2 regions of the Rhodococcus sp. P1Y genome follow, and region 1 is predicted to be linked to the other one. Evidence: riboswitches for the same ligand, from Rfam matches in the RefSeq annotation. Region 1 holds a riboswitch; the other holds the start of a gene.
The links. A riboswitch is a leader RNA that binds a small molecule or an ion and turns the genes downstream of it on or off. The one in region 1 is predicted to bind cobalamin.
Positions count from the first base shown of each region.

Region 2: another riboswitch for cobalamin. It lies ahead of D8W71_RS00410 (ABC transporter substrate-binding protein); the one in region 1 lies ahead of D8W71_RS15200 (magnesium chelatase subunit D family protein).

Region 1 covers NZ_CP032762.1:3,283,351-3,286,761, reverse strand. Annotated here, with positions in the region: gene D8W71_RS15200 (magnesium chelatase subunit D family protein) at 1-1,230, opposite strand, end outside; adenosylcobalamin (AdoCbl) riboswitch at 1,268-1,420, opposite strand; gene D8W71_RS15195 (GNAT family N-acetyltransferase) at 1,436-1,912, opposite strand; gene mqo (malate dehydrogenase (quinone)) at 1,925-3,411, opposite strand, start outside.
Region 2 covers NZ_CP032762.1:80,327-83,737, reverse strand. Annotated here, with positions in the region: gene D8W71_RS00415 (FUSC family protein) at 1-1,825, shown strand, start outside; cobalamin riboswitch at 1,823-1,976, shown strand; gene D8W71_RS00410 (ABC transporter substrate-binding protein) at 2,075-3,064, shown strand; gene D8W71_RS00405 (FecCD family ABC transporter permease) at 3,172-3,411, shown strand, end outside.

The DNA of each region.
Region 1 (3,411 bases):
TCGCCTGCCCGGCGCACCTTCTCCGACGCCGGGAACCTCCATCAGGCGCGCACGGAACTGGGCCCCTGGCGCAGCTGCATTGCGTTCCTGGGAACCGTTGCTGCTCTGCGGTTGTGGCGGCTGCTCGGTACCGCCGCAACCCGGCGGCGTGCCACCGTCGTCTGGACCGGCATCGTCAGGACCGGCATCGTCAGGACCGGCATCGTCAGGACCGGCATCGTCGGGATCCGGCCTGTTCGGGCCCGGACCGTCCGGATCGGGCTCCGGTTCTGGTTTCCCTGCGTCGGCTTGTTCCGCAGCATCGCGCATCGCGTCGTCCAGCGCCTGGTCGTCGATACCTGGCTCGTCGAAGGGATCGCGCCGACGCCGATGTGGCAGAGCGAGTTCCGCCGCGACTCGCACGTCGGCTTCCTCCACGACGACCGATCCACGCCACGCGGCGTGGGCAGTAGCGGTTCGTGCAACGACGAGATCGGCACGCATGCCGTCGACATCGAAGGACGCGCACAGCGCGGCGATTCGACGGAGTTCGGTGTCGTCGAGCACGACGTCGTCGAGCACACTACGAGCATCGACGATTTTGCGGGCGATCTCGGCGTCGCTGTCTGCATAGCCTGCAGCGAAAGACTCCGGATCGCGCTCGTAGTTCAGTCGGCGACGCACGACGTCCATGCGGGTGTCGACATCTCGGGACGCGGTGACCTCGACGGCGAGACCGAAACGGTCCAGCAGCTGAGGCCGAAGTTCCCCCTCTTCCGGATTCATCGTGCCGACGAGTACGAACTGCGCTGCGTGCGAGTGCGAGACGCCGTCGCGTTCGACGTGGACCCGGCCCATCGCAGCCGCGTCGAGAAGTACGTCGACGAGATGATCGTGAAGCAGGTTGACCTCGTCGACGTACAACACGCCGCGGTGGGCCGCCGCCAGCAGACCCGGCTGGAATGCGCGCTCACCGTCACGCAGTACCTTCTCGAGATCGAGAGATCCGACAACTCGATCCTCGGTGGCTCCCACCGGCAGTTCGACCAGTCGTGCCGGGCGAGCGATTCCTTCGTCGATCACCTCGGGAAGGAGCGCTGCGAGGGCGCGCACGACCGTCGACTTCGCTGTCCCCTTCTCACCTCGTACCAGTACGCCTCCGATGCCGGGGTGGACCGCGCACAGCACGAGGGACAAGCGCAGCTGATCCTGGCCCACGATCGCACTGAACGGAAAACCGGACTGCTGCACGAGAGATCTCCTTCGTACCCCGGACTCCGCGCCGGGGATGTGGACGTCCGCCGAAGCGGCGGACACGAACTTACGAAGTTGTGCGGCGATCTGACTTCGGAATCAACACCTGGGCACCGATTCCTACACAGTGGCGGGACCGCGCCTGATTCGCACAGGACTTCCCCGCATCAACTTCGACTTCTCGAACACTACTGCTCGCGCGCTACGACTCACCCCACGGCGTACCGCCACCGCGACGCATCGGAGTGTGCGGAATACCGTCTTCCAGGACCTCTTCGCCGTCCGGGAGGAATCCGTGCTTGGCGTACATGTCCACGAGGTAGCTCTGTGCGTTGATGCGACACGGCGCAGAGCCGACTTCGGCGAGGGCCGCCCGCAGGATGCGCGTCGTGTGACCCTGTCCGCGCGCTGAGCGCTGCGTGCACAGTCGCCCGATGCGGAAGGCCTTCTCCCCGTCGTCGTGCTCTTCGAGCAGACGCAAGGTGCAGACGACCTCGCCGTCGCGCTCCAACCAGAAGTGCCGCGTTTCGGTGAGCAGGTCTCGGCCGTCGAGCTCAGGGTAGGCGCAGGCCTGCTCGACGACGAATACCTCGACACGCAGCTTCAACAGGTCGTACAGAGTGTTGTTGGACAGGTCCAAAGCCCATGATCGTTTGAGGGCAGCTGCTTGCGTAGTCATCAGGTGTTGCTATCACACGCCACTGGGCTGTGCGAGTCGAGATGGCTCCTGGAGCTGCAACCCACGTGCGGTCCAATCGAAAATTTCGCGGAACAATGCCGGATCCTCGGCCAGTTTCTTGCCGAGCGAGGGCACCATGTCCTTGAGTTTCGGCTGCCATGCGTCGTAGCGGTCGCCAAAGCACCGTTGCAGGACGTCGAGCATTGCAGGAACTGCTGTCGAAGCACCCGGTGATGCCCCCAGAAGGCCGGCGATGGTGCCGTCGGCGGAATTGATGACGGCCGTGCCGAACTCGAGCACTCCGCCCCGGCCCTTCTTGCGGATGACCTGGACGCGCTGGCCTGCGGTGACGAGCTCCCAGTCGGTGCCGATGACTTCGGGTGCGAATTCACGCAGGGTCTCGACGCGGTCGGCTTCCGACTGCGCGAGCTCACTGACGAGGTACTTCACCAGTCCTAGCTCGGTGACGCCGACCCCGAGCATCGACATGAGGTTTCCTGGCTTGACGGAACTGGGCAGGTCGGTGAGCTTGCCCTGCTTGAGGAACTTCGGGGACCATCCTGCGTACGGACCGAACAGCAGACCGGGTTTGCCGCCGATGACGCGGGTGTCGAGGTGAGGCACCGACATCGGAGGTGCGCCCACGGACGCCTTCCCGTAGACCTTTGCCGAATGCTGTGAAATCAGATCGGGATTGGTGCAGCGCAGCCATTCACCGCTGACCGGGAACCCACCGAAGCCGTTGATCTCGCTGATTCCCGACTTCTGCAGCAGATGCAGCGCGCCTCCGCCCGCGCCGACGAACACGAACTTGGCGTTGACGGTCTTCTTGGTGCCGGTGCGGAGGTTGGCGATCTTGAGATTCCACGTGCCGTCGGACTGCTTGGTTATGTTGCGCACATCGCTACCGAAGTGGACGGTGCCGCCGGAACCGGAGATGTAGTTGAGGAGCTGGCGCGTCAATGCGCCGAAGTCGACATCGGTGCCCGCGTCACTCCAGTTGAGGGCTACGGGATCGGAGAAGTCTCGACCCTCGCCCATGAGGGGCAACCGCTTGGCGAACTCGTCCGGGCTGTCGATGTACTCCATGCCTTCGAACAACGGGTTCGACGCCAAGGCCTCGTACCGCGCACGTAGGTACTTCACGTTCGACTCGCCGTGCACGAAGCTCACGTGCGGGATCGGATTGATGAAGTTCTTCGGGTCGCTGAGAACCCCGGACTCGACGCTGTGTGCCCAGAACTGGCGCGAGACCTGGAACTGCTCGTTGACGTTGAGAGCCTTCGAGATGTCGACCGAGCCATCTTTGTTCTGCGGGGTGTAGTTGAGCTCACACAAAGCGGAATGGCCGGTTCCGGCGTTGTTCCATGCGTCACTGCTTTCGGCAGCAGCGGCATCGAGTCGCTCGTAGACGTCGATCGTCCATTCCGGTTCGAGCTGTTTGAGCAGCGCACCCAGAGTGGCGCTCATGATCCCGGCGCCGACGAGAACCACGTCGG
Region 2 (3,411 bases), 2.7 Mb from region 1:
GCTGCTGCTGGTGTTCCCCGCGGTGGTCTCGGTGTCGCTGTCGGCGGTGCTGTCGCAGTTCGGCAAGGTCGCTGACGTCGGTTTCATCGTGGTGCTGTTCGCGGCGGTGTGGGTGCGGCGCTACGGCCCGCGTGGCACGGCACTGGGGATGGTTGCCTTCATCTGTTACTTCTTCGCGCTGTTCCTGCAGGCGCAGCCAGGGCAGATACCGATGCTGGCCGGGTCGATCGTTCTCGGTGTCGGGATCTCGCTGCTCGTCAGAACGGTGATTCTGCCGGACAGACCAGGACTCGAACTGAAACGGTTGGTACGGGCGCTGCGCGCCGCATCGATCGACGTGCTGCAGGTGGCGTCGAACAGAAGTGACCGCAATCTCGACCTCCTCCGCAAGAAGCTCGACACATTGGGCAGCACGGCGTTGATGATCGACGACTGGCTCGACCGCAACGACGCAGCTCAGCTTTTGAGCGTCACCAATGAAGACCTGTCCATGCGCATTTTCGACGCACAGATCGCCACCGAGCAACTCGTCAGTGCACTGTGGGCGCTCGATCCGGACAAGGCCTGGCCGAAGTCGCTCGGACAGGCCACTACCGCGCTCGGATCGTGTTTGCAGAACAACCCGTCGGAGGATCAACTGCGGGCTGCCCGACGCCTCGCCGCCGCCGCGGCGGACAAGTCCGATCCCTCGACTCAGGCCGGAATCGCCACCACTGTCGCGATGCGAGCAGTGCAGGCGCACATCGCCATTCATCACATCACCAGCAACGCCCTGCACACGGAGTCTGCGCCGAAGGAGGAGCCGAACAAGGCAGAGGACACCGAGGGGCTGAACCCGAGTACCAAGGCAGCGATTCAGGTCGCCGTGGCTACCAGTGCAGCAACGCTTCTCGGAGAGTTGATCTCGCCTGACCGCTGGTACTGGGCGGTGCTGACGGCATTTCTGGTCTTCACCGGGGCGTCGACGCGTGGCGAAATTCTCTCGCGTGCAGGCCATCGCGTCGTCGGGACCATCGCCGGGGTCTTTGCCGGCGTGCTGCTGTCGGCGCTCGTCGGAAACAACCAACCGCTGCAGCTGATCTTGTTGGTGGTGTGCGTGTTCTTCGCGTTCTACCTCGTCACCGTTGCCTATGCACTGCTGTCGTTCTTCGTCACGGTGATGCTCGCGATGCTCTACGGTCTGCTCGGCACCTTCAGCATCGAGGTGCTCGAACTACGGATCGTCGAAACCGCGGCGGGCGGTGTCGTCGGAATCGCCTCGGCCTACTTCATCTTCTCCACCGGTACCAGATCGACGATGGTCGGCAAGATCGACGACTACCTCGACCAGATGACGGCCATCATCGACACCGGGATCGGCGCCGTCGTCTCCCCGGGTGGAAGCACGAACCTCGTCACCGATATGCGGAAACTGGACAACGCTCTGAAAGACCTGGTGACAGCGGGTAAGCCACTGGAAATCGGTCCGACGACGAGGACTCGCCGTGGGGCGAAGCGGCTCGTGCGAATCATGACCGTCAGCAACCGGTCCGCGCATGCACTCGCCCGCGCAGGCGTCGGAGCATCGAGGGCCAACCCCGGTACCGGTCCGTCGGACGAGACCGCGAGAGCACTGATGCACGCCGCCGACGTCACCAAGGCAACGATCGCCGACGTCAAACGAGCCGTTGCCGGCGAACACGTCGAACCGCCGGAGAAGCTGACCGAGACCTCCGCGCCCGATGTCATGTTGGCGTCGACCACGACGCCAGGGCCGGTCCGCAGCGCCGTACGTTCGTTGAGCACTCTGAACCGAACAATGGGAGAGGCGCTGACACGGGTGTGAGCGCGTCGTGCATACTGCCTAGCGAAGTAACACGCTAGCCAGTCGCAGGGGGAAGCCGGTCGAAATCCGGCGCTGACCCGCAACGGTGGGCCACTTCGTTTCGGCGAGGTGGCGAGCCCGATTACCCAGCGGCTGTGTGTGCGACACCCATTCGTCGTGGTCTACGAATCGGCAGTCCAGCGCGTGGTCCACTCGTGGGCTGCGCACCCGACTCTCATTTCGTGGCTCTGAGCTCCAAGTGAGGTTCTCATGTCACGCTCCATCTCCTCCGTCGCCCGAATTGTCGCGGTTGGATCCGTCCTGGTCCTCGCCGCCTGTTCCCGGGGCGACGCCATCGAGGCAGGCACCGAAACAACGTCGTTCGACGAGCCTGTTTCCATCACCAACTGCGACGTCACCCAGCAGTTCGACGCCCCGCCCCAGCGCATCGTCTCGATGAACGACCACGTCACCGAAGTGCTCATCGAGATGGGCGTCGCGGATCGCATCGTTGGAATGGGCTACCGGAATGCGACGCCGACGCCTGAGACGGCCGACGAGTTCGCCCGGATCCCCGGCCTGGCCGACGAGTATCCGACCAAGGAGCAGATCCTCGACCTCGACCCGGACTTGGTCGTCGGCGGTATGCGCAGCGCGTTCAACGACAAGGAAGGCCGGGCGCGCCAGTCGTTCACCGACACCGGTATCCCCACGTTCTTGTTCTCCGAGTACTGCGGATCGGGGTTCCCGGACATCGGCATGCTCGAGACCGACTACACCCAACTCGGTGACGTCCTCGGTGTCGAAGATGCAGCGAAGGGGGTCATCGACGGCGTCGTGGCCGGTTTGGGCGAGGTGCAGGGCGACCTGGACGGAGTCACTCCGACACCGACGTTCTTCTACGACTCGGGTGAGGACGTGCCGACCACGATCGGTGGCGTCGGCGTCGGGCAGCTGATCGCCGACTACGCGGGAGCGGCCAACATCTTTCCCGAGGGTGAACGGCCCTACCTCGACACCACGTGGGAGATCATCGGCGAACGCGCACCGCAGGCCATCGTCGTCCTCGACTACGGCGACACGTCAGCGCAAGGCAAGATCGACTTCCTGAAGAGTCAGCCGATCATGGCGACGACACCTGCCGTGCAACGAGACAACTTCGTCGTCGTGCCGCTCGACGACTTCTTCGAGAGCCCCCGATTGGTGACGAGTGTCGACACCATCGCACGCCACCTGCATCCGGACCGGTTCGAGTCCTGATGACCGCCGTCGTCGACGCCAAGCCCGCTCGGGCGAAAACGCACGCACCGCAGCGCTCCAAGATCAGCTTCGGTCTGATCTTGCTCGGTCTCGTTGCCCTGCTGCTGATGTCCATCGCTGCAGCTGTCTCGTTCGGCTCGGTTCGTATCCCGGTCGGAGACGTGTGGGCCATCGTCATCCATCGCGTGACGCCGGGAGCCTTCGAATCCTGGTGGACCGAGGCGCGTTCGGCGATCGTCGTCGAATCGCGTTTGCCGAGATCACTGACCGCTGCAGTCGTCGGTGCGTCGCTTGCCCTTGCGGGCGGTGTGGCACAGGCGGTTACCCGAAATCCGTTGGCCGACCCC